DNA from 4 places in the Bradyrhizobium sp. ISRA436 genome. Region 2 is predicted to be linked to each of the others. Evidence: riboswitches for the same ligand, from Rfam matches in the RefSeq annotation. Region 2 holds a riboswitch; each other region holds the start of a gene.
The links. A riboswitch is a leader RNA that binds a small molecule or an ion and turns the genes downstream of it on or off. The one in region 2 is predicted to bind cobalamin.
Positions count from the first base shown of each region.

Region 1: another riboswitch for cobalamin. It lies ahead of MTX23_RS35510 (TonB-dependent receptor); the one in region 2 lies ahead of MTX23_RS24850 (HoxN/HupN/NixA family nickel/cobalt transporter).
Region 3: another riboswitch for cobalamin. It lies ahead of metE (5-methyltetrahydropteroyltriglutamate--homocysteine S-methyltransferase); the one in region 2 lies ahead of MTX23_RS24850 (HoxN/HupN/NixA family nickel/cobalt transporter).
Region 4: another riboswitch for cobalamin. It lies ahead of MTX23_RS03070 (TonB-dependent receptor); the one in region 2 lies ahead of MTX23_RS24850 (HoxN/HupN/NixA family nickel/cobalt transporter).

Region 1 covers NZ_CP094520.1:129,887-137,350, forward strand. Annotated here, with positions in the region: gene MTX23_RS35485 (TonB-dependent receptor) at 1-484, shown strand, start outside; gene MTX23_RS35490 (energy transducer TonB) at 509-1,258, opposite strand; gene exbD (TonB system transport protein ExbD) at 1,255-1,680, opposite strand; gene exbB (tonB-system energizer ExbB) at 1,685-2,500, opposite strand; gene MTX23_RS35505 (hypothetical protein) at 2,788-3,042, opposite strand; cobalamin riboswitch at 3,614-3,814, shown strand; gene MTX23_RS35510 (TonB-dependent receptor) at 4,088-6,205, shown strand; gene MTX23_RS35515 (PepSY domain-containing protein) at 6,208-7,464, shown strand, end outside.
Region 2 covers NZ_CP094519.1:5,285,449-5,292,912, reverse strand. Annotated here, with positions in the region: gene MTX23_RS24875 (IS66 family transposase) at 1-1,352, shown strand, start outside; gene MTX23_RS24870 (plasmid pRiA4b ORF-3 family protein) at 1,349-1,951, shown strand; gene MTX23_RS24865 (DUF4337 domain-containing protein) at 2,299-2,844, opposite strand; gene MTX23_RS24860 (mechanosensitive ion channel family protein) at 2,859-3,470, opposite strand; gene MTX23_RS24855 (hypothetical protein) at 3,999-4,736, shown strand; cobalamin riboswitch at 4,890-5,103, shown strand; gene MTX23_RS24850 (HoxN/HupN/NixA family nickel/cobalt transporter) at 5,143-6,303, shown strand; gene MTX23_RS24845 (UPF0149 family protein) at 6,461-7,048, opposite strand; partial or broken gene MTX23_RS24840 (IS66 family transposase) at 7,078-7,464, opposite strand, start outside.
Region 3 covers NZ_CP094519.1:6,197,814-6,205,277, forward strand. Annotated here, with positions in the region: gene gmd (GDP-mannose 4,6-dehydratase) at 1-445, shown strand, start outside; gene MTX23_RS28835 (GDP-L-fucose synthase) at 426-1,382, shown strand; gene metE (5-methyltetrahydropteroyltriglutamate--homocysteine S-methyltransferase) at 1,923-4,256, opposite strand; cobalamin riboswitch at 4,358-4,558, opposite strand; gene MTX23_RS28845 (MFS transporter) at 5,267-6,409, opposite strand; gene MTX23_RS28850 (nodulate formation efficiency C protein) at 6,749-7,464, opposite strand, start outside.
Region 4 covers NZ_CP094519.1:663,988-671,451, forward strand. Annotated here, with positions in the region: gene MTX23_RS03045 (chloride channel protein) at 1-1,262, opposite strand, end outside; gene MTX23_RS03050 (MarR family transcriptional regulator) at 1,344-1,796, shown strand; gene MTX23_RS03055 (MFS transporter) at 1,862-3,100, opposite strand; gene MTX23_RS03060 (hypothetical protein) at 3,272-4,558, shown strand; gene MTX23_RS03065 (hypothetical protein) at 4,668-4,829, opposite strand; partial or broken gene MTX23_RS03070 (TonB-dependent receptor) at 4,938-5,177, opposite strand; cobalamin riboswitch at 5,172-5,298, opposite strand; gene MTX23_RS03075 (iron ABC transporter permease) at 5,431-6,453, shown strand; gene MTX23_RS03080 (ABC transporter ATP-binding protein) at 6,450-7,223, shown strand.

The DNA of each region.
Region 1 (7,464 bases), on a different replicon from region 2:
CTCGGCGACCACGTGCCCGGGCGCGGTCTGCAATCCGGCGCTGGCCCCGCTCGACGCGCCGATGTCGGCCGATCTTTCCTATCGGTTCGACTGGCTCGCAACCGTGCGTGGCCGCATCGGCGTGGCGGTCACCCCGGAGACCCTCGCCTATGTCTCAGCCGGCGTTCCCTTCGGCACGGTCACGGCTTCCGGATCAGTGTCGGGCACGACCGCTGCCGGCGTCGGCTTCACGACACCTTACAGCGTGGACCGATTCCGCTTTGGCTGGGCCGTCGGCGCCGGCATCGAAACCAGGTTGACCGGCAACTGGACCGCAACGATCGACTACCAGCACTCCGATCTCGGAGCGTTCCGCGCGACGCCGACCTTGCCCGACAGCGCGGTGACGTTGGTGGATACCGACGCGCGGGTCAGGACCGATGCCGTGCGCGTCGGCGTCAACTACCGCTTCGGTGCCGGCGATCGTGTCTTCGCGACGAATTGACAGCTCTGTCGCGCTCGACCGCTGCTATTTGACCGTGAAGCGGATCGGCAGTTTCACCGCCACCGATTGGCCTGCGAACGTATCGGGCGGCGCAGGAAACGGCTGCGCACGCTGCAGCAAGGCGATGGCTTCGCCGTCGAGGGCACTCGAGCCGGAGCTTTGTGTGACCTGCGCATCGCTGACCAGCCCCTTGCGGTCCAGCATGAACCGGACCTGCGTGATCCCCTGTTCGTGCCGGGAACGTGCGGCTTCCGGATAGCGCTTGTTGCGCTCAATAGCCGCGAGGATCTGCGAACGCCAAGTGACGATCGCCTGCTCGGCCTTGCGGTCGGGCCGTCCCTGCGTAGGCGCGGCGGCCACCGGCGCGACGCGGTCTGCAACCGCAGCCGGGGCCGTGGTAGCGGCTGCAGCCTGCTGCTCGGGCACGGCTTCGGGCTGGGCCTTGGTTGGCGCATCGACGGCGGCGTCGGGATTCTGGGCCGGCGGTAGCTCCGGCGTGTCGTCCGGCACCGGCGTGTCGGGCTTCGCCTCTGGCCGGGCCTCGGCAAGCGTCTGCTCGGGACCGGGCGCAACGTCCGTGGGCGTCGTCAAGGGCGCGGCCGACACTGGTGCAAGATCCACCACGACCGCGCCGGAGGGTTCGGCCGGCTCAAGATACTCGGGCTCGCGCCATGCCACTAGGGATGCCGCGAGACCGCCGTACAGCGTGATCACGACAAGGCCGGAGAATGTCCAGCGCCTCAGATCCGAGACGTCTTCCGCAAGATCCGTCACGGCGCGGCCGACTGCTCCACGCCGACCAGCGCCACTTTCAGGTAGCCGGCCGTCCGCAGTCCATTCATGACTTGCATGACCTCGCCGTAGGGAACCGTCTTGTCGGCGCGCAGGAAGATCCGGCTGTCCTTCTGGCCCTGGGTTGCGGCATCGAGTGCCGCGGTGAGCACGGCGCGGCTCACCGTCGCCTCGCCGACCGACAGCGAGAGATCGGGCCTCACCGTGAGATACACCGGCTTGTCCGGACGCGGATGCGGCTGCGCGTTCGAGGCCGGCAGGTCCACGGCGACATCGACGGTGGTAAGCGGCGCCGCCACCATGAAGATGATGAGCAACACGAGAATGACGTCGATGAACGGCGTCACGTTGATGTCATTGACCTCGGCGAGCTCGGTGCCGGACTGGCTGAGATTGACCGCCACCGGATCACTCCGCGGCCGCGAGGTGCGGTCGTGGCACGATAATCGTGCCACTATCGAGATCGCGGCCTGCGAGCCGCGCGATCTCCGCAACCCCGTCACCGAGCAGCGCCCGGTAGGCAGCGGTCTGGCGGGCGAAAAGATTGTAGATCACCACCGCCGGAATCGCCGCGACGAGCCCGAGCGCGGTCGCTAGCAACGCCTCGGCGATTCCGGGCGCCACCACCGCGAGATTGGTGGTCTGCGATTTCGAGATGCCTATGAAGCTGTTCATGATGCCCCAGACCGTGCCAAACAGGCCGACGAAGGGCCCGGTCGCACCGATGGTCGCCAGCACGCCCGTGCCGAACGCGATGCGCCGGCCGGCGGCGGCCTCGATCTGCTGCAGTCGCGACAGGATGCGGGCCTTGATCCCATCCCTATCCATACGATCGGTGCTGAGCTTCAACTCTGCGACGGCGCCATCGAGCAGGCGCGCCACCGGCCCCGCGGGCACTGTCCGCACCGCCTCTTCGACGCTCCTGGCCGCCGCGAGCTCACGCAGCGCGCGTCTCACGTTTCGGCGTGCATTGAACAGCTCAATCGTCTTGGACAGCCAGACCGTGCAGGTCACAAGAGTGGCAAACGCAAGTCCGACCATGACGGCCTTCACGATAAGGTCGGCCTGCACGAACATACCCCAGGGACTGAGGTCACGAGGCAGGATGGCGCTTGCGATTGCCGCGCCTTCGGACGAACCTTGTGCGAAGGCAGGTCCCGCGAACCCGGCCAAACAATGCAAGAAGACCGACAGGCCAACGGCACCGGTCCGAGGCACCCTCATCGGCACAGTGGAACGAGCGCCACGGCGCGGGCTTGTACACAACTGCATCGAATCGGCCTTCCCCTATTGCGATTACGCTTATGCTCCGGCATGTAGCATACGCTACATCTTGCTGCAAATGCTAAGATCACAACGAGGATTGCGGCGCTTGGCGCGATGCGGGCCATTTTAACAGGACCGGTGATGTGCAAACTTGGTTGCGGGGAGGCACGACACGGGGCCTTCGACTCGTCGAAAAACGTATTCCGCAATTGGCGGCATACAAGCCTGCCCTCCGAAGGCTGATGTCAAATGTCCCAACGGTCGTCGCCGATCCATTTCTGTGCATAGCGGCCGGTACGTGAGACGGCGAAAGCGTCGTTGTCGCTCTTCAGCAGCACCATGTGATCGGCGAGGCGCCCGAGGCCGCCCAGCAGCACGTCTTCATAGCGGGGAAGATTTTCGCCGGGCTTGAGCGCAGCCTGCCATTTGCGCCGCAGGACCGGCACGTCCTCGAACATCCTCGTATTTGATTCCACGGCTTGCTTCTTGGCAGCACCCATCACACATCCCCCGAGACCCAGGCTTCCAGCCCGGGCGGTATCAAATCCAGTTCAGCTTAATTCGCTGTAAAGGATGGACGTGGGCTGCACAGAGCAGTCGATTGCGACAATCTTAAATCAGCTAATGGTTAGCGCGAGTATGACCGATGCGCGAAAGAGTTGTGCGCACGCGAGAATCTCGTGCGATATTGATAAGGACGGGTACTGTCCTCACTCGTCTTACGAAGCTTCTCTTGCTATGGGGCGTCGATGGACACGGCACTCGACGCGGCTGTGCTCCTGTACGTCCTCATCAACAGCATGCTGCAAGATCACGACCCGTGATCGTCCGGATGAAACAGGATGCAGGAAATCCTCGGCGCGGGGCGAGAATTCGACGCAAATAGATTTGCAGTTTGATGGTGAAAAACTTCGAAGGAACGTTCTTGTCGCGTATTTACCCGCGGAGTTTTCATCCGTTACCCGCGCCTGGCTGATGTTTGTCCGATTCGTACCAACTATTCCGCTCGGTGGGTCTGTGCAATCAACTACAGGCCTGTCAGAGAGGGGATTGACTCCGCACCTCGCGAACCTCTAAGTGACGACCGACGGTTCCCCTCACGGGGATCAAAAGGGAATGCGGTGCGGGGATTTTCCCCTCATGCCGCAGCTGCCCCCGCAACTGTAAGCGGCGAATCTTTCGTCATAGGCCACTGGGACACTCGGTCCTGGGAAGGCGACGCAAGGTTAGGACCCGCGAGCCAGGAGACCTGCCGTCAGCCGTGGTCACACGCGAAAATGTCGGTCGGGGAGTACAGACATTGCTTTCACCTTGCGTAGGTCCGACTACGTCCAGGTAAGACCTTGTTCGCTGTGACGTGCCACTACGTCATGCCGAGGTCTACTCGTGTTTCCCATTATGCCAAGGCGGCTGCGCGCCGGCCTGCTCGCTCACAGCTTCCTTCTTCCAGCTCTGCCGCTCGGGATTTGCCCTGCCAAGGCACAACAAGCCCAGTCGGTTCAAACCCTGCCGCCGGTTACGGTCAGTCCGCCCCAAAAACCTGCGGTGAGGCCCGCCCATCCCGATGGCAAGCGTTCAGCCACGGCCTCACGATCGCAGTCAAGGCCCGCGGCAACGCCTCGCGCAGCACCGACGGCCGCAGCCTCGGACGGCTCGCCTTCGACGCTGAAGCTAGATCACCAGAACACCAGCGGGAGCCGCCTGAACCTCACGCCGCTGCAGACACCTGCCAGCGTTGAGACGATTACGTCCCAGACCATCGAGGATCGCGGCCAGCATAACGTCACCGATGCGGTGGCCCAGAACGCAGCGGGCTTTACCGCGAGCCCCGCCCCCGGCAACGGCGGTCTATCCTTCAGTACCCGCGGTTTCGCCGGCAGCAATTCGGTGATGACGCTGTACGATGGCACGCGCCTATATGTCGGCGCCGGAACCGTGACGTTTCCGTTTGATACCTGGTCGGCGGAGCGCATCGAGGTGATGCGCGGGCCAGCCTCGGTGCTCTATGGCGAAGGTGCCATCGGCGGCATCATCAATGTGATCCCGAAGAAGCCGATCGCAACGACCTACAACGATGCCGAAGCCTCGCTCGACAGCAACATGACGCGACGCGTTGCAGTGGACAGCGGCGGCGCGATCAATCCCAACGTATCCTATCGCCTCGCGGCGACTGGCAACATGTCAGACGGCTGGGTCGATCGTGACAAGACATCCAATCTGGCGATCTCCGCAGCGGTCCGGGTGCAGGCCGCCGACAATCTCGCATTCACTCTGTCCGAGGACTACGGCAATCGAAGTCCGTCGCGCTATTTCGGAACGCCGCTGATCAATGGCAGCATCAACGATGCGCTGCGGTTCAAGAATTACAACGTCCTCGACAGCGCGATTCACTATGAGGACAACTGGACCCAGTTCAAGACCGAATGGAACGTCGCGGACGGCGTTACGGTCCATGACACGCTTTACTACCTGACCAGCCATCGGCACTGGCGTAACGTCGAGAGCTATGCGTGGAATCCCTCGACCCAACTCATCACGCGTACCAACTATATCAACATCTTCCATGACCAGGAGCAGGCCGGCAACCGGATGGACGCGACGTTTCGCGGCCGTGTGCTCGGCCTTGCCAACGAGTTCGTCGCTGGTTTCGATATAAACAGGATCGCCTTCACTCACACCAACAATTCGCCCTACGGCGGAACATCCTCGGTCAGCGTCGATGCCGTCGACCTCGGCTATTTTTCTGCCACGACGACGCCGACCACTCCTGGTTACAATGCTATTGCCAATCAATACGCGCTGTTCGCCGAAGACCGACTGTCGCTAACCGACAAACTGTCCCTCGTGAGCGGTGTGCGGTTTGACCGGCCAGAGGTCGACCGCACCGACTACAAAACACCTGCGAACAGTTTCGACACCTCGCTGTCTGGCACAAGCTGGCGCACGGGCGCGGTGTACACGCCGATCCCAAACCTGGCGTTTTACGGGCAATATGCGACGGCCGTCGATCCCGTCACAAACCTGATTTCGTTGGCCGCCAGTCAGAAGACTTTCCAGCTCGCCACCGGCAAACAAATCGAAGCCGGGGTCAAGCAATCGTTCTGGGGCGGTCGCGGCGAGTGGGCGCTGGCCGGCTATCAGATCGTCAAGAACAATCTTCTGGTCCCCAACTCCAGCAATCCTGCCGGTCTCGCATTGCAGGTCGGCCAGCATTCGTCGCGCGGGGTCGAGGCCTCGATCGGTCTTGCCCTGAATGACGGCTGGCGGGTCGACGCCAATCTCGCGCTGCTGCAGGCAAGATACGACAATTTCAGCCAGATGGTGAGCGGCAAGATCGTCAGCTACGCCGGCAATATTCCCAAGAACGTGCCGGAGCAGGTATCGAACGTCTGGGTCACCTGGGACTTCGCCCCCGACTGGTCCATCTATGGCGGCGTTCAGATCGTCGGCCCGACCTTTTCGGACGACGCCAATACCCTCCGGCGTCCCGGCTATGCAGTCGTCAATGGCGGGGTACGCTGGAAGCCGGATGCGCGGACCACCGTCGCCTTCCGACTCTATAACCTGTTCGACACTGTCTATGCGACCTCGGCGCCTTATGCCGGGCAATGGTTGTTGGGGATGCCGCGCACGGCGGAATTGTCCCTCAATGTGAAGTTCTGATCATGCACCGGGCGTTGATCCGCCGGGGACGGCGATGGCTCTACGTTACCCATCGCTGGATCGGCATTGCGACCTGCCTGTTGTTCGCGATGTGGTTCGTCTCGGGAATCGTCATGATGTACGTGGCGTTCCCGCAGTTCACCGATCGCGAGCGCTGGGGGGCACTGCCCGAGATCGCCTGGGACCACGTGCGCGTGGCGCCCGATCGGGCCATGGCGATCGCCGGTATCGCGCATTATCCGCGTGATCTCCGTCTCGTCATGCTGGATGATAGGCCGGTGTATTGCCTCCTCGATTGGAACGGGACGCGTAAAACCATTTCGGCCGCAGACGGTCGCCAGATCGAGACTATCGCGCCGGCAGAGGCCTTGGCGATCGCCAGCCATCATCCGAATGCGACGCATCCGCAGATGATCGGCACAATCCTTCGCGATCAGTGGAGCGTCACCGCGCGCTACGATCCCCTGCGACCGCTTCTTCTGGTGTCGCTCGGGGACGCCGCCGGAACCGAGCTCTATCTCTCGGCGCGAACCGGAGAATTGGCGCTCGATACAACACGACGAGAGCGGTTTTGGAACTGGCTCGGCGCGATTCCGCACTGGATCTATCCCACGGTTCTCCGACGGGACGGTGCAACCTGGCGGCAGGTGGTGCTATGGATCTCCGGCACTTGCCTGATCGTCGCGGTGACCGGTTTCTGGATCGGTGTCCTGCGGGTGCGGTTGCGCCCTCGCTATGCCCGGGGCACCGTCACCCCCTATCGCGGCTGGATGGCCTGGCATCACATCGCCGGGCTGATCGGTGGCCTGTTCGTCCTGACCTGGATGTTCAGCGGTTGGTTATCGCTCAATCCGGGCGAGTATGTTTCGGCCCGAGGCCCGACCCAAGACATGGCCGTCCGCTATGCCGCGCACGACCTCCCGCAGATCGCCGCGACATTTTCATCGATGCTGCCGGGGGCGGTTGAAGCACGCTTCGTCTGGCTCGGCGGTCGCCCGCTCATGGTCCTCACCGATCGCGATGGCCGCGAGACCACGGCCGATCCGGCGAGCGGCGCTGCGATGACGCTTTCCGATGAGGAGATTTTCGCCGCCACCAGCCGTTTGTTGCCAAACGCTCAGATGACCGCGCGTCTGCGCCTCGAACAGTTCGATGCCTATTGGTATCCGCACCACAGCGAGCGTGTGCTGCCAGTGTTACGTGTGGGCTTTGACGACGCGGCCGAGAGCTGGTTCTACATTGACCCACGTAATGGCGAC
Region 2 (7,464 bases):
CTGAGGATCGCGCCAATCCCAGAGCCCGCGAGAAGAGAACTGCCAAGCGCAGAGCCAACCGTGGTCAGCTTCCGGAGCATTTGCCGCGCATCATCGAAACCCTGATGCCGGCTGAAACCTGTTGCCCGTGCTGCAAAGGCGATCTCTTTGAGATTGGTCACGATGAAAGTCAGAGGCTCGACGTCGTTCCGGTGCAATACCGAGTGATTGTGACCCGCCGGCCCAAGCTGGCTTGCCGCGTCTGCCAGGGCGTCGTTCTCCAGCACGCTGCTCCCGAGCGACCGATCAGGGGTGGATTGCCTACCGAGCGGCTCGTCGCGCATGTGATCGACGCCAAGTATCATTGGCATTTGCCTCTCTACCGCCAGGCGCAGATGCCGGCGACGCACGGTATCGCCATTGATCGTTCCACGCTCGCCTTCTGGGTCGGCTATGCTGCCCAGGAGCTGAAGCCCTTGTGGCGCCGTCTGCGCGAGGTTTTGCTTGCCTCCGCAAAGCTTTGTGTCGATGAGACCCCGGCGCCAGTGTTGGATCCGGGGCGTGGCAGGACCAGCTACTTCTGGGCGCTCTCGCGCGATGACCGGCCTTGGGCCGGACCTGACCCACCTGGGGTGATCTATGCCTATGCACCGGGCCGCGGCGCCGTCCATGGCTTGAGGCTGCTCGAAGGCTACCGTAGCATCATCCATTGCGATGGCTATGAGGCTTACAAGACCATGACACGAGAGACGCGTGCGGACGCCCTGTCCGGTGCGCTCGCGTTCTGCTGGTCGCATCTACGGCGTCAGTTTGTGAAGATCGAGCGCGAGGCTTCGCCGGCGCCGGCTCCGGTTGCCCGCGAGGCTCTTGCGCGCATCGCCCAACTTTACGCGGTCGAGAAAGCGCTCCGCGGCCGATCGGATGCCGAGCGCCGTGCTGGCAGGCAGGCGCATGCCCGACCTCTGGCTACAGCCTTGAAGCAGTGGTTTGAGGCCAAGCTTGATTACCTTGCACAAAAGAGCGACACGGCGAAGGCTTTGCGTTATGCGCTGCGTCATTGGGACGGCCTAACGCTCTACCTTGATGACGGGCGCATCGAGATGGACACCAATGCGGTCGAGCGTGCAATGCGGCCGATCAAGCTCAACGCCAAGAACTCCCTTTTTGCCGGTTGCGACGAGGGCGCCGAGAGTTGGGCAGTACTAGCTTCGTTAATCGAGACCTGTAAGCTCAATAGCCTCAGCGCCGAGCACTGGCTTACCGACGTCCTCGCGAAGCTCGTTAATGGCTGGCCTGCGGCGCGACTGGACGAACTGCTTCCCTGGGCGTCGACCTACACGATGCATGCACACGATCCGAGGTTGGCGGCATGAGCCTCAACACGACCGCCGTCCGGATCAAGGTAACCCTCAAGGACGTGAAACCGGAGGTGATGCGTCGCCTTGTCGTGCCGTTCACGCTGCGCCTTGATCGGCTGCATCTGACGCTTCAGGCGGCGTTTGGCTGGACGAATAGCCATCTCTTCGAGTTCCACGCTGGCGAACAGCGTTGGGGCATCCCCGATCCCGACGGTGATTTTGGCCCCCAGCCGATCGATGCCAGCAAGGCGCGGCTCTCCGATATCGTTCGCGAAACCGGCGCCAAGACGATCCATTATCTCTATGACCTTGGCGACAGCTGGGATCATGTGATCAAGCTCGAAAAGTGGTTCGACAACACGTCGACGGACGGTCTTCCATTCTTGCTCGATGCCGCCGGTCGTTGTCCTCCGGAAGACGTCGGCGGTGCGCCAGGCTATGCCGAATACCTCGATGCCATCGGCGACCCCGCCCATCCGGAGCACGAACAAATGCGCCTCTGGGGTCCGGAGCAGTTTGATCCCAACGTTGTCGACCGGAAGGCGATCGAGGCCGCCGTCAACGCTTTGTCCGACGAATGGAAGCCGCGGCGTCGCGTCACGCGGTCAAAATAGGCGTCAAGCGCCAATCGAAAGGGCCGCAGCGCCACGCTTACCGTTCATTCTGTACGGGGATCAATTCGGGATCGTCGAGCGCGCCATCGCCAAGGCGACCAAGCCGCACGACCCGGACAATCCCAACCGATCGCCGCAAGGCAATGCGCTCGCCGCGATCTGCGCCGAATATCTAGGGCGCGTCGCATAAATCGAGTTTGATTGGTGCGGCTTACTGATGTCCGCTATGCCCCGATACCGACCAAGTACCGCAATGCGCCGAAATGACGCGAATGGCCACGAATAGACTCACGCACTGCAGCGATCTCAGCAGAAACTTCAGCGGCGCAAGAACAAGGCGGTCTTTTTCAGTGGCTTGCGATAGCTGATATCCAAAACCCGATGCCGCTCAGGGCTCCCAATCCTGCGATTGCAAACAGCCATGCCTGTCGAGTTAATGCGGTCACAGAAGCGACGCTAATTGCGATTTGAAACAGGGCGAGCGCAAGAAACAAGCTTTGCCGTGGCTCCCGTAGGGCCGCACTCTTTGCGTCCGCCGCCTTGACCTGCTCCTCAAGCCCGTTGGCCCTCTGCTGAATCTCATCCTTCTGCTGAGCATATTTCGCGAGTTTTTCGTCATAGCCCGGATGGCTTTGTGGAGGTGTCAATTCCTTAGCCAATTCCATCAGGTGCGACTTGGTGCTGACCGCTTGGTAGTAGGCCCATTGATTGGAAGCATCGGTCTTTTTCAACACCGCCTGGTTCTTATCAAGGATCGCTTCGTTTGCGATATGACTGGCCTCGTGGCCTACGATGCCGCCCATAGTCGCAACGATTGCGGTGAAGATTGCAACCCACTTGCCGAGCGGATGATCCCCGGCGGGAATATGCGGAACGTCCAGCTCATCACCCATTTGTCTGCACCGACTCATTGTCTGGTGGCATCGTCCATCTCGGGAGCGAGAGGAGCAGAGCCGGCATGCTTGCGCGGACCATCCGTCGAAGCCACGGCACGACCGCTCACTCTAAACATCTTCTGAAAGAAGAGGTTATTTGGAATCTGCAGCACACTTCCGCTCTCTTCGCGTAGTGTCGTGAACACCAGATTCCGCTCGGTAACCCGTCCCTTCAAATTCTCAGGAAGAATCTCGACGGTCTGGCCGAAATGAAACGGCCGCCAGAGCAAAAGAAAGAAGCTGGCGGTAAAATTGCTGACCATCGCCCAGGTGGCAAGGAAGCCCACGCCAATAACCGTTATGACGCTGACCAGAACCGCCCAGATACCACCAAGTCCGACACCCCAAACGTTGAGAACGGCAAACGCGGTTAGGATCCAGAGAACGACAACGACGATGCGGTTGATGATAAGATTGGTCTCATTGGTCAGCTCTATGCGACCCTGGAGATATGACAGCCACCGCTGAAGAAGCCGGCTGAGGACAAGAACGATGATTGCAGCCGCAATCAGGATCACGACGGTCCCGGCGACGGTCACGATATTGATGTTATGGTGATCAAGCCATTCGGCGACCTGGGTCATGGCTAAGGTCAACCAGTCATTTGGAGCAAGACACACGATCGACCCTATTAGAACGCGAATATCGCCTTGCGAGTTCCGACTAACTACTAGGGAGGACCGAGCCGTTTCCAGCGACGTCCGCGCGGTCCGGGAGCCGGCCGCGTTGTTGTCGAAGGAAATGGGGGAGCGCTTCAAAGGTATCGTGAGATTCGAGTCGTTTGTCCGAGGGCGGCGCCTGCTACAGGAGCCGCGCCTGAGGGGCTTCAGCAGCCCCCCAGCGCACTTACGCATTAGACTCCGCTACGGGAGTGGTCGCGGTTTCGGGACGGAGTGGTTGCCCTTATTCTGTCCCGCAGATCGAAAACTACGGTCCGGGTCAAAACGTCCCGTCTCGGGAAGGGACGCTTGTGGCGCAAACCGGACGTTCGGCCGCTTCCGCATGTCTCACTGAGCATTGGCGCCTCCGCGACGGGCCGTTGTGGGTTGATGTACCGCCGCAACCCCCGAACCGGAGTCTCGAATCATGCGCTACGAACTCAGTGACTAACCATGGGACAGGCTAGGGACATCCCCGTCGCGCCGATCGCGAAAAAAGAGGCCGACGCGCTGATCATCCGGCTGCACTACAGCCACAAGGCCGTCAACAATGCGTTCCTCGCGCTCGGCGTTTTTATCGGCGGGCGGCTTGAAGGCGCGATGACATTCGGCCCGTCGATAGACAAGGGCAACATTCTCGGGCTGGTGCGCGATACTGCTTGGAATGGCTTTCTCGAATTGAACCGGCTGGCGTTCTCGGAAGCGCTGCCCCGCAACAGCGAAAGCCGCGCGCTCTCGATCGCGCTGCGGATGATCAAAAAGCATTATCCGCACATCGAGTGGGTGATCTCGTTCGCCGATGGATGCCAGTGCGGCGACGGGACGATCTATCGCGCGGCCGGCTTCACGCTCACGGGGATCAAGCAGAACAAAAGCCTGCTGCGACTGCCCGACGGCTCGGTGACGCACAAAATGACGCAAGTCACCGGCAAGAACCGCGCAAAGCATTTTGCGAAAACCGGCGGCTCATGGTCCGGCCAGGGCGAACCGCTCGACGGCTATCAGATGCGCTATATCTATTTCCTGAAGCCCGAGGCGCGGGCGCGGCTCAACTGCAAAGAAATTCCGTATTCGCAAATCGAGCGGCGCGGCACGCGCATGCATCGCGGAATTGCGCGTGGCAAGCAGGCGACGGCCGACGACCAATTGGCACAGCGGCGCGGCAGCGGCGACCGCCACGCTCCAGTTTGAGTAACATTGTCGGGTCTTGGAAGAGTAGCAGAATCATGTGCTCGTTCCGAGCCTTACCGGTTGTAACACAAAGCTGAAATCGGGTCGTGCCCTACGTATCCGTATCTACAAAACGGAAGGCTTCCGGCTGTATTGACAACTCCGAAGTTAGCGTGATGATCGGGCAGTTCAGGTTCGTTGGTCGAGAGACCAGCGACATGGGAATGCGGTGAGGTATCGCAAACGCGAAGCCAAATCCGCAGCTGCGCCCGCAACTGTAGGCGGTTAGCTCTTTTCCAGGAAGCCACTGAGCCTCTTAGCCCGGGAAGGCGGAAAACCGAGCGACGACCCGCAAGTCAGGAGACCGGCCTGAACAGTCATCCATCCGGCGTGCGGTGCGCGCGCTAGGGGCGGTTCTCGCGCTGTGATGACGATTGTTCGGTTTGTCTCGCAGATGGAGGGCCGCATTGGCTTTCAGCTTATTCATCCCGTTAAATTTTGGCGCGCCTCGGGATCAGGTGAAGGCTGCGTCATGCTGACGTATCTGAAATTCGCTATCGACGACAGATCAGTCGTCTCTCGATCAAGAATTGTCGCTCTCTACGCCTTTTTGCTGACATTCAATGTTCTGGCCGTTACATGGGCCGTAGTTGCTTTCTCAGACCGTCCAACGCTGCTAGGGACCGCTGTACTCGCCTATGTCCTCGGCCTTCGACACGCCGTAGATGCCGATCACATCGCGACAATCGACAATGTAGTCCGCAAGTTGATGCAGGAAGGAAAGCACCCGCTCGCGGTGGGCTTGTTTTTCTCGCTCGGGCACTCGCTCTCGATTGCACTAGCTGTCGCGGCGATTGCCGCCGCCGCATTTGCGCTGCAAGGCCAGTTCCAGCAATTCAAGTCCGTCGGTAGCATCATCGGGACCGCCGCATCCGCATTCTTCCTGCTCTCGGTCGGCGCTATCAATCTCGTGATCCTGCGTGGCGTCTGGCAGAATTTTCAGCGGGCACGACGCGGTGGCGATGCGCACGGTGAAGAAATCGACCTGTTCTTGTCGGGCACGGGCTTCATGTCTCGAATTCTTCGGCCCCTGTTCCGCATGGTAACGGCAAGCTGGCAGATGCTGGCAGTGGGTCTATTGTTCGGACTAGGCTTCGACACGGCGACTGAAATCAGCCTCTTCACTGTGGCCGCCGGCCAAGCAACTGGCGGACTGAGCTTCGGCAATGTGATGGTTTTTCCTGCGTTGTTTACAGCGGGCATGACGCTCGTTGATACAACCGACAGCGTCTTGATGGTGGGTGCCTACGGCTGGGCCTTTCTCAATCCGGTCAGAAAGCTCTGGTACAACCTTACTATCACTGCCATCTCTGTCGTGGTCGCGCTCCTGATTGGAGGGGTCGAGGCCCTAGGGCTGATTGCAAGCAAATTCCAACTAGAGGGGGAATTCTGGGTTGCAGTTTCCGATATTAGCGAAAGCCTTGCTAACTTCGGGTATCTGGTTGTCGGCTTGTTTCTGGCGAGCTGGGCTTTGTCCTTTGGGATTTATCGTTGGCTGGGGCTCGAGAAGGAGACTGCATCGGATTGAGCGTCATTTCCGCTTCGAGCCGCTCCGACTGCGGCTAAGCTGCTTAGGCCTTTGAGTGCGGCATGTGACGCAGCAGCCATAGCTCCACGGCCGCGATCACAGCGATGATGAGCCCGATGACAAAGGTAACCGGTATGAGCTCCCACGTCCGCGATGATTAGCGGTTGCGTGCGTAGCGGATGGGCATCCAGTGCTGGCGCAGCGCCTCGACGACGGCTGGGATATCGAGGTGGGCGTTACGGAGGAAATCCTCGGTTTCGCGACCGCTTCGTAGCGGTCCGAGCAGCGGACGGGCCTGATCGTCGCGACAATACAGCAGGATGGGCAGCAGCAGGCCGTGATTGACGTTGTTGACGTCGAGCAACGGCGCCCACGCCGACAGTCTGAGCCGCATCGCGGCATAGAAACCCTGGCACCAGGGATGCGCATCGATGTTGCCGCTGGGGTCGCACCGGTGCATCGGCTCGAACCGATCGGGGGCAGTGAGAGGGTGTTGCTGATGTCGTTGTGGCGCAGCGCGACGGCGGAGATCGCGGCGAACTCCGGCGTGCCGCCATGGTTGAAAGCGTCGGCATCGATCGCGAGCAGCGGGCAGATCCAATCGAGCGGGCATCGACACCGGTCCGGCTACGATCGCGGCGGTATAGCCGTCGAGCATGGGAATGCTGGTGGCGGCAGGATGGCGATCGACGCGATCCTGGAGACATCGCTCGAGCTCCGCAAGCGACATCGCGGCTGACGCCATCGACGATGCTGCCTTATGGCGACGTGGGCTCATGCCGCTGCCTGCGGTGTGTGCCGGCGCGCCGCCTTCCAGTTCCAGGCGAGCAGCTCGTGCAGTTGATGGCTCTTGGTTCGCCCGGACACGATGCGCTCCAGCACATCGGTCAGGTCGGCCTGCGGGTCGAGCTAATGGAGTTTTGCCGTGTTCACGAGCGACGCCAGGATCGCCCAGCTCTCGGCGCCGCCTTCGCTGCCGCTGAACAATGAGTTGCGTCTTCCCATCGCAATCGGGCGCATGGAACGCTCGACTGTGTTGCTGTCAGCCTCGACACGGCCGTCGCGGAGAAACAGCGTCAACCCGTCCCAGTGATTGAGTGCGTAGTTGATGGCCTCCGCCAGCTTCGATTGGGAGAAGAGCTGGCCGAGCATTGCGGTCAG
Region 3 (7,464 bases), 910 kb from region 2:
CGAGGTCGGCCTGGAAGATACGATCTATCTCGGCAATCTCGAGGCCAAGCGCGACTGGGGCCATGCGCGCGACTATATCGAGGGCATGCACAAGATCCTGCAGGCGGATGCGCCCGACGATTTCGTGCTGGCGACCGGCGAGACGCATGCGGTGCGCGAATTCGTCGAGTTGGCATTTGCCGAGGTCGGCCGCGCGATCGAATGGCGCGGCAAGGGCGTCGACGAAACCGGCGTCGACAAGGCGTCGGGCAGGACCGTGGTTCGCGTCGACCCGACCTATTTCCGTCCGGCCGAGGTCGATCTCTTGATCGGCGACTCGAGCAAGGCGCGCGCCAAGCTTGGATGGAAGCCGAAGACGTCCTTCGCGCAACTGGTGAAGGAAATGGTCGCAAGCGACCTCGCAGAGGCCAGACAGGACGCCGCCAATGGCAAGCACTCCGTATGAACTGAAGGGCAAGACTGTCTTCGTCGCCGGCCATCGCGGCATGGTCGGCTCGGCGCTGATGCGCCGGCTGGCGCGCGAGGGCACAAACCTCTTGACGGCCTCGCGCAGCGAGGTTGACCTGCGCAACCAGGCCGCAGTGAACGCCTGGTTTGCCGCGAAGTGTCCGCAGGTTGTGTTCCTTGCCGCGGCCAAGGTCGGCGGCATCGTCGCGAACAACACGTTGCGGGCTGAGTTCCTCTACGACAATCTGGCGATCTCGACCAATGTGATCCAGGCCGCGCACGCCAATGGTTGCGAGAAGCTGATGTTCTTCGGCTCGTCCTGCATCTATCCGCGGCTGGCAGCGCAGCCGCTGCGCGAGGATTCGATGCTGACCGGCCCTCTGGAGCAGACCAACGAGCCTTATGCCATTGCCAAGATCGCCGGCATCAAGATGGCGGAGACCTATCGCAGCCAATACGGCTCCGATTTCATCAGCGTGATGCCGACCAACCTCTACGGTCCCGGCGACAATTATCACCCCGAGTACAGCCACGTCGTCGCGGCGCTGATCCGCCGCTTCCATGAGGCTAAACTGTCGGGGGCGACCAACGTCGTGGTGTGGGGTACCGGCACGCCTCGGCGCGAATTCCTCTATGTCGACGATCTCGCTGACGCCTGCATCCACCTGATGAAGGCCTATTCCTCTCCCGAACTGGTCAATATCGGCACCGGCGAGGATATCAGCATCGCTGAATTCGCCCGCGTAGTCGCGGCTGCCGTCGGCTATCGCGGCGAGATCAGCTTCGACACGTCGCGCCCGGACGGCACGCCGCGCAAGCTGCTCGATGTCAGCCGCCTGGCCAAGCTCGGCTGGCGCGCCTCCACCTCGCTCAAGGACGGCATCAGGCTCGCGTATCGAGCGTATCTCGACGACAGTAACGCACGGCGAGAGTAAGCCCACTCGTGCCGGACACGCAGGGATGAAGCAGAGCAATCGAGCGCCGCAATCAGTCGGTTGCGATTCTACTCCCGATCGGGACGCCGATTTGGCAGCCGGACCAGGCTGCAAGCTTTTCGAATTCGAAAGCGCGAACGCTTGACGATTGATTCTGAGCATTCGCGCGAAATCGTGAGACGGGGTTGCCCGATGGCATCATGGCGACGATGCGCCTCACCGAAAGGACAGAGTAGGACGCGCCCACTCTATGCCCGCAGCCTGTCGCTCTCCTCGATGCAGGCTTTCGCCGAAGCTTCAGTACCGCCGCCACGCAATTTGTTGCCCATCCGACCAGGCAAAGCGAAATACCACGGGTCCTGGGGTGTGCCGGCCTTTCGCAGACCGGCGTGTGATCGACTCCGGAACGGTCTTTTCGCCATATCCCGCCGACTAGCGGGATATTCACGCAATTGGACCGCCCGCCTTTCAGCGCAGTGCATTTGTCCGAGTCGGCATTCACCATCGACGACGGCGTTCGGGCCGACGATCTTCATGCAATCAGCAGGCTGCTCGTAACTCGCGGGCGGCTGCGACCATATTGACCAAGGCGGGAAGCACCTCCTCCCATCTTCGGGTTTTTAGGCCGCAATCTGGATTGATCCAGAGCTGCGAATCGGACAATCGCTGCCTGGCCAGCGTTATGAGATCTTTCATTTCGTCCTTGCCGGGAACGCGTGGCGAATGGATATCGTAGACACCCGGCCCGATTTCGTTCGGATATTTGTAGTTCTTGAAGGCGTCGAGCAATTCCATCTTCGAGCGCGACGTCTCGATCGAAATGACGTCTGCGTCCATCGCCGCAATCGCATCGATGATATCGTTGAATTCGGAATAGCACATGTGCGTATGAATCTGAGTTTCGTCGGCAGCACCGGACGAACAGATGCGAAAGCTATCCACGGCCCAATCGAGATAACTCCTCCATTGTGATTTGCGTAACGGCAACCCTTCGCGCAACGCGGCCTCGTCTATCTGGATTATTGTCGCTCCCGCCTCCTCAAGGTCGAGCACCTCATCGCGGATCGCAACCGCAAGCTGGCGGCAGGCATCGCTTCGCCGAATATCGTCACGGACAAAAGACCAGTTCAGAATCGTCACCGGTCCAGTCAACATTGCCTTCATTGGCTTGTTGGTCAGCGACTGCGCGTATCGCCACCATTCGACCGTCATCGGCTTCGACCGCGAGACATCCCCAAACAGAATTGGTGGACGGACGTAGCGCGAGCCATACGACTGAACCCAACCGTGCTTGGTGAAGGCGAATCCGGAAAGCTGCTCGCCGAAATACTGCACCATGTCATTGCGCTCGAACTCACCATGCACGAGAACATCGAGCCCGATATTCTCCTGCCATAGCACCGCACGCGCCGTTTCCTCTCTGAGAAACTGCTCGTACTGCGCGTTGCTCAACCCTCCTTTGGCATGGCAAGCGCGGGCATTGCGAACTTCCGCGGTTTGCGGAAACGATCCAATGGTCGTCGTGGGAAATGTCGGCAAGGCAAACCGCGCGCGCTGGGCCTCGGCGCGCTTTGCGAAAGGACTGCAACGGTAGCGCTTGGTTTGGTCGATCGCAGCCATGCGCGCAGCGACGTCCGCATTGTGGATCTTGGGCGATTGCTCGCGTGCAAGTGCCGCGTTTTTTGATGCCGCGAGCACATCGGCCACGCCGGCACGATCGCCAGCAAGCGCCCTTCCTAGGGTCGCTAGTTCCTTAATTTTCTGAACCGAGAAAGCCAGCCAGCTCTTTACATCGGAATCGAGATCGGTTTCGAGCCCCAGGTCGATTGGAACATGGAGCAGCGAACATGAGGGGGCGATCTGGACGCGATCAGTGCCGAGTTTTGCCACGGTGGGCGCCAGCTGATCGACCAGCGCTGAAAGGTTGGAGCGCCAAACGTTGCGCCCATCGACGACCCCCAGTGAGAGAACGAGATCGTTGCGAATCCCAGCGACGATCGCGTTCAGCGGGTCTGCCCCCCTTACCAAGTCGACGTGGAGCCCGGAAACCGGCAAAGCCAAGGCCGTATCGAGATTACCGCCGATGGTCCCAAAGTAGGTCGCCAGCATGATTTTAAGAGCAGGTATCTCCCTAGCAAAATAGGTATAGGTACGAAGCAAGGCTTTGCGGGATATTTCGTCGAGGTCCAAGACCAGACAGGGCTCATCGAGCTGAACCCATTCTGCGCCGCGCGCGACCAGCTCACGAAGAACGTCGACATAGACCGGCAGCAGTCGATCCAACAGCGACAATGGATTGAATGAAGGATCTGCGCTCTTGCCAAGCTTCAGGAAGGTCACTGGGCCAATCAGCACGGGACGCGTCTGGTAACCAAGCCCCTTTGCCTCCTCATATTCCTCAATCGGCTTTCGAGAAGAAAGCCTGAAGATCTGCCCCTTGTGAAATTCAGGGACCATATAGTGGTAATTGGTGTCGAACCACTTCGTCATCTCCTGCGCAGGCGCGCCCTGTGCAGGATTGGAGTGAGGGCAACTCGCATCGAGTTCACCGTTCGGCGCACCGCGCGCCATAGCGAAGTAGGTGTAGAGCGGTACAGGACCTGTGGTGCAAGCGTAAACATCCGGAATGGCGCCCACCATCACACTGGTGTCGAGCACATGATCGTAAAGCGAGAAATCATTCGACGGAATGACGGTCGCGCCGAGCGATTTCTGCCGCGCCCAGTTAGCAGTGCGCAGTCCAGCTGCCGCTTCAAGCAGCTGCGCTTCGGTGGACTTCCCGGTCCAGTAGCTTTCGAGCGCGAATTTGAGTTCACGGCGCGGACCGATGCGTGGCGTACCAAGTGTAGCAACGGGAAGTGAAAGGACGGACATAGCTCTAACCCCTGGTTTGGGGCAGAGGTCATGGCGATTGCGTGCAGGAAAAGCCGCCGAAGCGGCAATTGCTTGGCGCACCACCGGGACACCCCGCCCGCGGACGAATATGTTGTCGGGGCAGGTCTCCTGGCTTGCGGGTCATCGCTGCTGTCCGGCCTTCCCGAAACCAAGCGGTTTCAGTGACTTTATTGGACAGCGGCTCGCCGCTTACAGTTGCGGGGGCAGCGCCGGCATTCGACCGGCTTCCCTCTTAGCTCCGGATCAGTGCGCTCCGGAGAACCTCGACGAAAATCAGTTATCCGAACAAGCAGCGTTCCGTCAACCTCTTGGCACGGCATCCTTCTGCGGCTCCGCTCAACAAGTCTGTAGGTGTGGCTCCATCGCGACGATCGCGATCTAAAGCCCCCTTTGCGCGATGAGTGTGCCGGGCAGTGCTCGCTTCGAACTCGGCCCTGGTCTCTGCACGCGCGAGTACATCGGGGTCGCATTTTGCCTGCAGCCGATGGCACGCGACAGATCGGCTTCGACCGAGCTACCAGTCGGTAGCCTTTACTAGCATCTTCGACATGTGAATCTCTCGACAACTTAGCAAGATCCGCCTTGCGGGACCGTCACCCTTGGAAGCTGTGGGTCAAATCAGCTTGCCCATCCCGGGCAAAGTGGTTCGAGCGGCTGGGCCGGTAAGCAGCTCCCGGTAACGTATCTATCCCGTCGGCCGTGTGCGCCGAGACGTGCGAATATGCTCTGGAAGGCATGGAAGATCTCGGCACTATCAATCAATCTCGCTTTTGCCGTGCTGGGCGCCCCCATCGATGTCGAACGGACCAGCACTGCGTTTGCTATGTATTTCAGGCCGCTGGACCAACGGCCATTCTGCGACAGTGCTTCTTGGCCATAACCGTTCTCTTTCGCAGCGTCCTCGCTATGTTGCTACCCCCGAGTGGCGGTGATGGGTGCCAACCGTGCGCAACCGCTTGGCAGAAGGCCTACATGTCCTTCTCCAACAATCAGCGAGGGTTGGCCGTCACAGTCCGGGCCGACAGCGTGACGATGCACATGAGTGCTCCTAGTATCGCGAGAGCAAAAGGCAGCCCAGCCATGTGTGCAACGAGCCCGGCGCCAGCTGGACCGACGAGGATACCGGCGTAACCCGCCGTCGTGACGGCTGCGATCGCCAAACCTGCCGGCATCACCTTCTGCTTGCCAGCACGGCGGCATAACACCGGCACGATATTCGATGCACCCAATCCGATAAGCAGCAAACCCGCCATGGCAATCGCAGCCACCGGCGCGGCCAGCAGGGCCACAAAACCGATCATGATCGGCACAGGTCCGAACATCAGTGTGGCGCGGTCTCCGATTCTGATCACGAGGGCATCTCCGGCGAGACGGCCTGCGGTCATCGCGATGGAAAACAACATATAACCGAACCCGCCATGCTCTTGCGCCACAAGACCTCTGTCAATGAGAAATAAGGCGCTCCAGTCGATCATCGCGCCTTCGACAAGGAAGGTGATGGCCGCAAGCACCGCTATCAGCAATACGCTGCGATGAGGCAAGACAAGCAGTGGCTCTGACGGCGTGCGACGTGTCGCAAGCAACCGCGGCCATGCCGACAAAATCGCAACTATCATTAGCGCCGAACAAGCCAGCGTCGAAGCAAACGAGTCAATCCGCAGCGAGAGCAAGGCTGTCAGGGCGCCAGCGCCCGACAATTCGCCGATGCTGAACTGTGCGTGAAAGGTGGACATCAATGGGCGGCCGGCTGCTCGCTCTACTTCGGCCGCTTGAACGTTCATGGCTACATTGATTGAGCCGAGTGAAGCGCCAAAGGCAAGCAGCACCGCCCCGAGTTTCAGAGGTGTACTGGCGATAGCGAGCCATGGCAGGGTCAGCGCAAGACCAAGTCCACCTACAAGAATAGTGCGCCTGGTGCCGTAGCGCGCCCCCGACAAGGCGGTCAAAGGCATGGCGAAGAGGGACCCCATGCCGAGGCAGAGCAGCAGCAGACCAAGCACGCGATGATCGACCGCAAGGCGCTCCTTGGCGAGCGGCACCAGAGGCACCCAGGCCGAGAAGCCGAATCCGGAGACAAAAAATATGAGTCGCGTCGCGAGCAGGCCGGCCGGCGGATCGGCAGACGGTTTCACGGGGCACTCCGCAGAGAACGCACGTTACGAGTACGGCGCGCCGGCGTTTGCCGGCGCATGCCTGCACACGGTGGGCAGCCCGACGACGATGTCGTCGCGGAACATGCTTCCGTTACTGCAAGTCCAGTGCCATTGCGAAATTAACGCGACGTTCCTGGTGCAAACTTTCGGATGAGCCTATTTCTCGCGACTGCTTGCTATTGCGGGCTGCGGCACCCTCGGACCCACGACGAGTTTGGAGAAGTGTTGTCGTAAATCTCTCAAACCCAACACGGCACCTCCGGCTCAGATGCAGCATCGCTTCGTCGTAGAGCCCCATTGTAAACTCGACGCATTGTCTCAAGGGGCTGCGCCGCGAAGCTGCCTTCCGCGGTCATTCTGCAAGGTCTTCTTGGCCGGTTCTAGTGCTTCCTGTTCTTCTGGATCTGCATGATCGAACCAAGAGCCTGGGGGATAGGTTGCGATGCGCTTGGCAAAAAACGACTGCGGCTCCCAGGTTTTTCCCTCGGCCTTCTCAAAAATGATGACGCCGCCACGAGTGAAGTACCGAGGTCCTGGAATATTGCAGTTCACCACAATCAGGGCGCGCCATAGGCCGCTCTGTGTGGCCTCTTTTTCATCAACTTTCTGCAGGTAATCCACCTGGATCGGATCGCCGATAGTGCAGCGGCCGTGTCGCAGAAGATCGCCCAACCTGCCCTGAGCAGTCATCACAAAGTTGAAGTTGATGGGGTTATGCAGAAAATGGAGATTCACCGCCTTTTCGCCGTTTGCGATTTCACTGGAGATCAGAGAGAGTGCGAACGCCTTCCAGCCCAATTCTATCGGCTTGGCATATGGCGAAACGACTTTTAACGCGCCGTCGGGCGCAGCCTGCCAGATAATGGCATATTCGGCGGCTTTATCGTCGCGATGTTTACTCCACGAAAAGAAGGCATATTCGCTCCCATCGTTCGATTGAGCGACTCCCCACCTTCTCGGGACGAAGTGCGCGACCTTCGCGACCTTGGAAATGATTTGCTCGATAGTGTCACCGTCTTGCGATCGCCAGGTTG
Region 4 (7,464 bases), 2.9 Mb from region 2:
GTGACGCCATGGGCGGTGCCGCAGGCCGCGATCAGCGGCAGCAGCACGTGGGTGTTGCCGGTGAGCTCGACGGCGAAGAAGGTTGCGGTCAGCGGCGAGCGCATCGTGCCGCCCATCGTCGCCGCCATCGCCAGCAGCGCCCAGAAGCCGGGGCTCGCGGACGGCAGATAGCCGCTCAGCGCTGTCCCCATCGCGCCGCCCATGATCAGCAGCGGCGCCAGCACGCCGCCCGACGTACCCGAGCCGAGCGCGACCGACCAGATAATGGCCTTCACCACGAGCAGCAGCAACGCGGCCTTCAGCACCACGTCGCCGCGCAGCATCGCCGCAAGGTTGTCATAGCCCACGCCGAGCGCCTGCGGTTCGATCAGGCCGCCGAGGCCTACCACCAGGCCACCGATCATCGGCCACCACATCCAGTGGATCGGCAGCTTCAGGAAGATATCCTCGCAGCCATAGACGAGCTGGGTGAGCACGCCCGACAGCAGCCCGGAGAGAATTCCGATCAGCACCCAGGCGCCGAGCTGGATCACCGAGATGTCGACGCTGCCGGTGAACGGGAACAGCGGGGTGGGCATGTGAAGGAAGGTGCGCTCGACCGCCGCCACCACGGCCGCGACCGTGACGGGAATGAAGCTGCGCGGCGTCCATTCGAACAGCAGCAGCTCGACCGCGAGCATGATCGCGGCGATCGGCGTCCCGAACACGGTGGTCATGCCGGCGGCGGCGCCCGCCACCAGCAGGGTCTTGCGCTCGTTGTCGCTCACCGGAAGCATCTGCGCGATCAGCGAGCCGATCGCGCCGCCCGTCATGATGATCGGGCCCTCGGCGCCGAACGGGCCGCCGGTGCCGATCGCGACCGCCGATGAGAGCGGCTTAAGGACCGCGACCTTGGCGTCGAGCCGGGAACGGCCGAGCAGAATGGCCTCGATCGCTTCCGGAATGCCGTGTCCGCGGATCTTCTCGCTGCCGAAACGCGCCATCAGGCCGATGATGAACGCGCCTGCGACCGGCACCAGCACGGCCCAAAGGCCAAGCGGCGAGTCCTGCAGCTTGAGGTCGGCGAAGCTGAACTGGCCAAAATAGGCGATGTTGGTGGCAAGCCTGATCAGCTGCAGCAGCACGACGCCGGCGATCACGCCGGCGCTGGCAACAACGACGGCGATGGCCGAGATCACCACGACGCGCGGGTCGGTCGTGAAGTCACCGAGACGGTGAGTGGTCTTGGCGGGGAGATTCGATTTGGCGGAAAGGACGCTCATGGACGGCGGAAGGCCCGGATCAGGTTGACAATGGGCGGCCTCATATCGCATTGCGATATAATTACAAGCCGGAGATATGGAATGGCAGCGTCGAAAAATCCTCTGAAATCGACCGCCCGGGCCCGAAAGCGGGTTCCGAGCCAGGCCGATTACGAGGCGCTGTCGCAATTTCGCTACCTGATCCGGTGTTTTCTGGAGTTCAGCCAGGAGGCGGCGAAGGCCGAGGGCCTGACGCCGAGGCAGCATCAGGCATTGCTGGCGATCCGGGGCTATCCGGGCGGCGGACCGGTCGCGATCGGCGATCTGGCCGAACGGCTGCGGCTTCGTCACCACACCACGGTCGAGCTCGTCGACCGGCTCTCCGAGGCAGGGCTGGTCGAGCGCGTCCTCGATCCCTCCGACCAGCGGCGGGTGCTGTTGAAGCTGACCGGCCTCGCGGCGGATCATCTCGCCAAGCTTTCCGCGGCTCACCTGGATGAGCTGTCGCGGATCGAGCCGCTGCTGAAGCAGGTGCTGTCGCGACGATCGGAATGACGGCGCTTTGCGCGCGAGCTATCCGACGCGGCGCAATCATCACAGAGCGCCAGGGGCTTCCCGCGTCAGGCGCGCGGGCTCTTCGCCTCGCCGGGATATTCCGAGGTTTGCGGCTTGCGCTCGGTGAGCAGCGCCAGCAGCACCGTCAGCACCATGAACACCACGGAGGCGCCGAACACCCAGTGCGGCATGTGCTGGTCCATGATCCAGCCGAACAGCAGCGGGCTCACGATGCCGCCGAAGTTGAAGCCGGTGGAGACGATGCCGAAGGCGCGGCCTGCGGCGCCGGGCGGTGCGGCGTTGCGCACCATCATGTCGCGGGACGGCGCGATCACGCCGCCGAGGAATCCGGCAAGGCCCATCGCCAGCGTCAGCGCCGCCGACGGCAGATTGACCAGCGCGATGAGCAGCACCAGCGCGGCATTGACGGCGAAGCAGGCCGCCGCGACCTGGCTGTGGCGGTGAGTCCAGTCGGCGAGATAGCCGCCGGCGAGCACGCCCACGGCGCTGGCGCCGAGGAAGGCGGTCAGCGCGATGTTGGCGGTCGAGAACGATGCGCCATAGCCGCCCATCAGCGCGACCACGCCGAAATTGTTGATGCCCGATGTCGACAGGCTGAGCAGCGTGAAGAAGGCCGTGAGCACGATGAGCGCCGGCGTGATCACGCTGGCCTTCGGCGCGGTGGCGTCCTTGGCCTTGCTCCTGTTCGCGCCCGCATCGGGGATGCCGAGCACGATCAGAAACAGCGCCACCAGCGGGCCGACTGCGCCGGCCACGACCAGGGCGCCGAGCCCGCCGATCCACGCGACCAGCGCCGCGATGATCGCCGGCGCCACCGCGCCGCCGAGGAAGCCGGCGAAGGTATGGATCGAGAAGGCGCGGCCCATCCGCGCCGCGTCCATATGCGCCGAGAGGATGGCGTAGTCGGCCGGATGGTAGACGCTGTTGGCGAGCCCCAGCAGCACCGCGCAGACGATCAGCGAAGCATAGCTCAGGTGCAGGCCGAGCCCGATCAACGCACAGCCGCCGACGGTCAGCCCGATCAGCAGGATCCTGCGCGCCCCGATATGGTCGGCGAGGTAGCCGATCGGCGCCTGGGTGAGGCCAGAGACCACCGCGAACACCGTCAGCGCAAAACCGAGCTCCACATAGCCGACGCCGAGCTGCTGTTTCAGGAACGGGAACAGCATCGGCAGCACGAAGATATGGAAATGGCTGACCCAATGCGCGACGGAAATCCCCGTCAGCGTGCGGAGCGCGCTGTCGGCCTTCGCTTGTTGCTGTGCGGCCAGAATATCGACCATCTCGGAGAGAACCCCATGTCGTCACTGCCCGGCAGGGCGGAGTGAAAAATAGACATTGGCCGATAATTGTCCATGAACGCAGCTGCATGGCTGCCCCCGGGGTGGGTGCCGGATCGACACGTGCGGCATTAAAGGCGGCGACAAAGTGCGGCATTGCGGCGATGATCGGACATGATCGACGCCAAAAAGCCGCTCCGGGTGCTCGTGTCAGAGGGGTCCAGCACCTCTGGCCGCGAGGCGATCACGATCCTGGGTGCGGCCGGCCATCACGTCGAGGTCTGCGACCCCTCGCGCTGGTGCCTGGCGCGCTATTCGCGCTTTGTGCGCAAATTCCACCATTGTCCCGGCCTGCGCACCGATCCGGGCGGCTTCCTGCGCTTCGTCGAAAGTTTGTTGGCATCGCAACATTTCGACGTGCTGCTGCCGACCCACGAGCAGGGCTTCCTGTTCGCCCGGGGCGAGGCGCGGCTGAAGCCGCGCGTTGGGCTCGCGTTGCCGGATTTCGCCAGCTACCGCGGGGTGCACAGCAAGGCGGGCTTCAGCCGCCTGCTCGATCAACTCGGCCTGCCGCAGCCGCCGACGCGGATCGTCACCTCGCTCGACGAACTGCGCGGGGCGACCCGGTTTCCATCGGTGATCAAGACGTCGATCGGCACTGCAAGCCGCGGCGTGTGGATCGTGCGCGACGCAGGCGATCTCAATCTCGCGCTCTACGATCTCCAAACAAGCGGGGACATCGGTGGAGAACTATTGGTGCAGGACCTCGTCACCGGTACCACCGAGAAGGCGCAGTCGGTGTTTTGCCGCGGCGAGTTGCTCGGCTTCCATGCCTATCGGCAGGTTGCCGCCGGAGTCGGCGGCGGCGAGGCGATCAAGGAGAGCGTCAGCCGGCCGGCGATCCGCCGCTATCTCGAGACGATCGGCGCGCATCTCAATTGGCACGGGGCGCTCTCGGTCGACGTCATCATGCCGCTCGACAGCGCAACCCCGCTGCTGATCGACTGCAATCCGCGGCTGGTCGAGCCGATGAACGCGCACCGCGCAGGCACCGATCTCGTCGATCTGCTGCTGCGGGTCTCGCGCGGCGAGACGCCAGAGCCGCTTGCCGAGAGCCGCGCCGGCGTGCGGACGCATCTTGCGATGCTGGCGCTGCTCGGCAGCGCGTCACGCGACGGCACGCGGCGCGACATCATCGGGGAATGCGGCCGCATCGCCGCGGGCAAGGGTCCCTATCGGGGCAGCACCGAGGAACTGACGCCGGTGCGGCTCGATTGGCCCGGCGCCGTGCCGCTGGCGATCACCGCCGCGCTGCTGCTGGTCTCGCCGCAGCTCGCGTCGTCGCTATCGCGCGGCTTCGGCGCGCATCTGCTCGACGCCGCGAGCATCCGGATAATCGAGAGTGAGGGGTTCTTGCGCGATGCTTCAACGCGTCGTCCTGGCGAAGGTCAGGGCCCATAACCACCGCTGAAAGTTAGTTAGCAGGCTGGGGCCGTAGCTCGCCCTCCAACTCGCTTCAGTGGTAATGGTCCTGGCTTTCGCCAGGACGACGGCGTGGATAGGCATGCGCCTACAACGGCTCGTCGTCATTGCCGTAGCGATCGAGCTTCGGCGTGGCGATGTCGCCGTCCTCATAATATTCGTCGTCCTGCGGCGTTGGGGGCGGCGGAGGCTTTTTCGGCGGCTCGCTGGCCTTGCCGCGACCCTTGCTCTTCTTTCCGGCTTTGCCCATACATTTCCCCTGCGCAATCGATGGTGCCGGAAAATCTATCCCAGTTTGCAAGCGCTTGAAATGCGAGCAGACGGTGCGGCGGGATGCGTCCCGCCGCCCTGCAACGGCTCAGAACGTCGCGCCGGCCCGCACCATGTAGGTCCGGCCCGGCAGCGGATAGGCCGAGAAGCGGCCCGCGGTGAACGAGCTGGCGATGGCGTAGTCGTAGTAGAGCGCGTTGAACAGGTTGTTCACGCCGACCGACCAGAAGAAGCGGTCGTATTGCCCGCTGAGCTTGATGTCGGCCGTCGCGTTGCCGGGAATGCGGCTCTGAGTGTTGGCCTAGTCGTTGTCCATGGTGCGGGAGCTGCAGGCGCGTAACGAAGGATTCACCGCATACAGTTGCGGGGGCAGCCGCGGCCTTGGGGGAGTTTCCCGTACCGCATTCCCTTTTCATCTCATGAAAGAACCGTCATGGTCACTAGGGTTCGGCCGGAGACTAAAGTCAATGCCGGCGGGAGTGGGGCTGCGGCTGGACGGGCACGGTTTTCGCCGAGTGTCGCTTGTCTGCCACGGCGATCGCTGTAAGAGCATTGATCCGATGAGTGTGCAGGATTTTGCCATGGCGACCGAGGTCGCGGCGCGGCGCCGCTTGGCCGCGACCGTGGCGCTCGCTGCGCTCGTGGTGCTGCTCGTGCTGATCTCGCTCGGCATCGGGCCGGTACGGCTGTCGCCGCTCAAGGTGATCGAGGCGCTGTTCGGCGGCGGCAGCGACGTGGCGCAGGTGATCGTGCGCGAGATCCGTCTGCCGCGGACCATACTGGCGTTTGCGATCGGCGGCATTCTGGGATTGTCGGGTGCGGCGCTGCAGGGGCTGTTGCGCAATCCGCTGGCCTCGCCGTCGTTGTTCGGCGCGCCACAGGCGGCGGCGTTCGGGGCGGTGCTGGTGATCGCGCTGGGGCTGGCCGACGTGCGTTCCTACGCGCTGCCGGTCGCAGCGATCATCGCGGCGTTCGGCTCGGTGTTCGCCCTGCTTGCGATCGCGGGACGCAACGCCGGACTGTTGATCCTGATCCTCTCGGGTCTCGCGATCTCCAGCTTCGCAGGTGCCGCGACGGCGCTGGTGATGAATCTCTCGAGCAATCCGTTCGTGGCGCTGGAGATCGCGTTCTGGCTGCTCGGCTCGCTCGAGGACCGCAGTTTCCAGCATGTCGCGATTGCGCTGCCCTTCATCCTGGCCGGCGCGGCCGTCCTGCTCAGCCAGCGAAGCAGCTTCCGCACGCTGACGCTCGGCGAGGAGGCCGCGCAGAGCCTTGGTGTCGATGTCGGGCGGTTGCGGCTGTTCGTCATCTCGGGTGTCGCGCTCGGGGTCGGCGGTGCGGTCGCCGTGACAGGGACGATCGGTTTCATCGGCCTGGTCGCGCCGCATCTGATGCGGCCCGTGATCGGTCACGATCCGGCGCGGCTCCTGGTGCCGAGCGCGCTCACCGGCTCGGCGCTGCTGCTGGCGGCCGATATCGCGGTGCGCATCATCCCTTCGACCTCCGACATCAAGGTCGGCGTGCTGACCTCGATCATCGGCGTGCCGTTCTTCCTCTATCTGATCATGCGCGAACGCCGCGCGCTCGGCGGAGGCGTGGCGTGACGCTGCTGTCCGCAACCGATCTCAACGCCTCGCTCGGCCGCCGAAAAGTGCTGCACGACATCTCGCTATCGCTTGCATCGGGTCATCTGGTGGCTCTGGTTGGTCCGAACGGCGCGGGCAAGACCACGCTGCTTCGTGCGTTGGCCGGGTTGATCCCCTCCCGCGGCGACATCAGGATCGGTGGCGATGTGCTGTCGTCGCTGTCCTTGCGCGAGCGCGCCAAGCGCTTTGCCTATCTGCCGCAGGGGCACATGGTGCATTGGCCGCTGCCGGTGCGCGACATCGTCGCGCTCGGCCGCTATCCGCACGGCGCGACTGATCCCGCCCGGCTGTCGCCTGACGACATGGAGGCGGTGCTGCGGGCGATGCAGGCGGTCGACGTCACCGCGTTCAGCGACCGCCGCGTCACCGAACTCTCCGGTGGCGAGCGCAGCCGGGTCGCGCTGGCCCGCGTGCTTGCGGTGGAGGCGCCCGTGATTCTCGCCGACGAACCGACGGCGTCGCTCGATCCGCGCCATCAGGTCGACGTGATGCAGAGGCTGCGCAGCGTCGCCAAGACAGGCGTGCTCGTTGTCGTCGTAACCCACGATCTCGGCCTTGCCGCGCGCTTTGCGGATCACGTGCTGGTGCTGTCGGAGGGACGATTGGCATCGCAGGGCGCGCCGACCGAAGCGCTATCGGAAGCGGTGATGGCCGAAGTGTTTCGGATCAGCGCCTATCGCGCCGAGTATCAGCGCGAGGCGGTGATCGTGCCGTGGGCGGACGTGTGATGCCGCGACGGAGTTTCCGCGAGCTCGTTTCACCTCTCCCGCTTGCGGGGGAGGTCGCATCGTATCGTCAGATACGATGCGGGTGGGGGCTTTCTCCACAATACGATTCGCGGCGATACCCCCACCCCAGCCCTCTCCGCGCGAGCTTTGCTCGTCGCGCCCCGCAAGCGGGAGAGGGGGCGCAGCCCCGTCGTGGCCGCCAGCTTTGCTCATTCCTTTGTGCGCTGACGTTTGCCGCTCT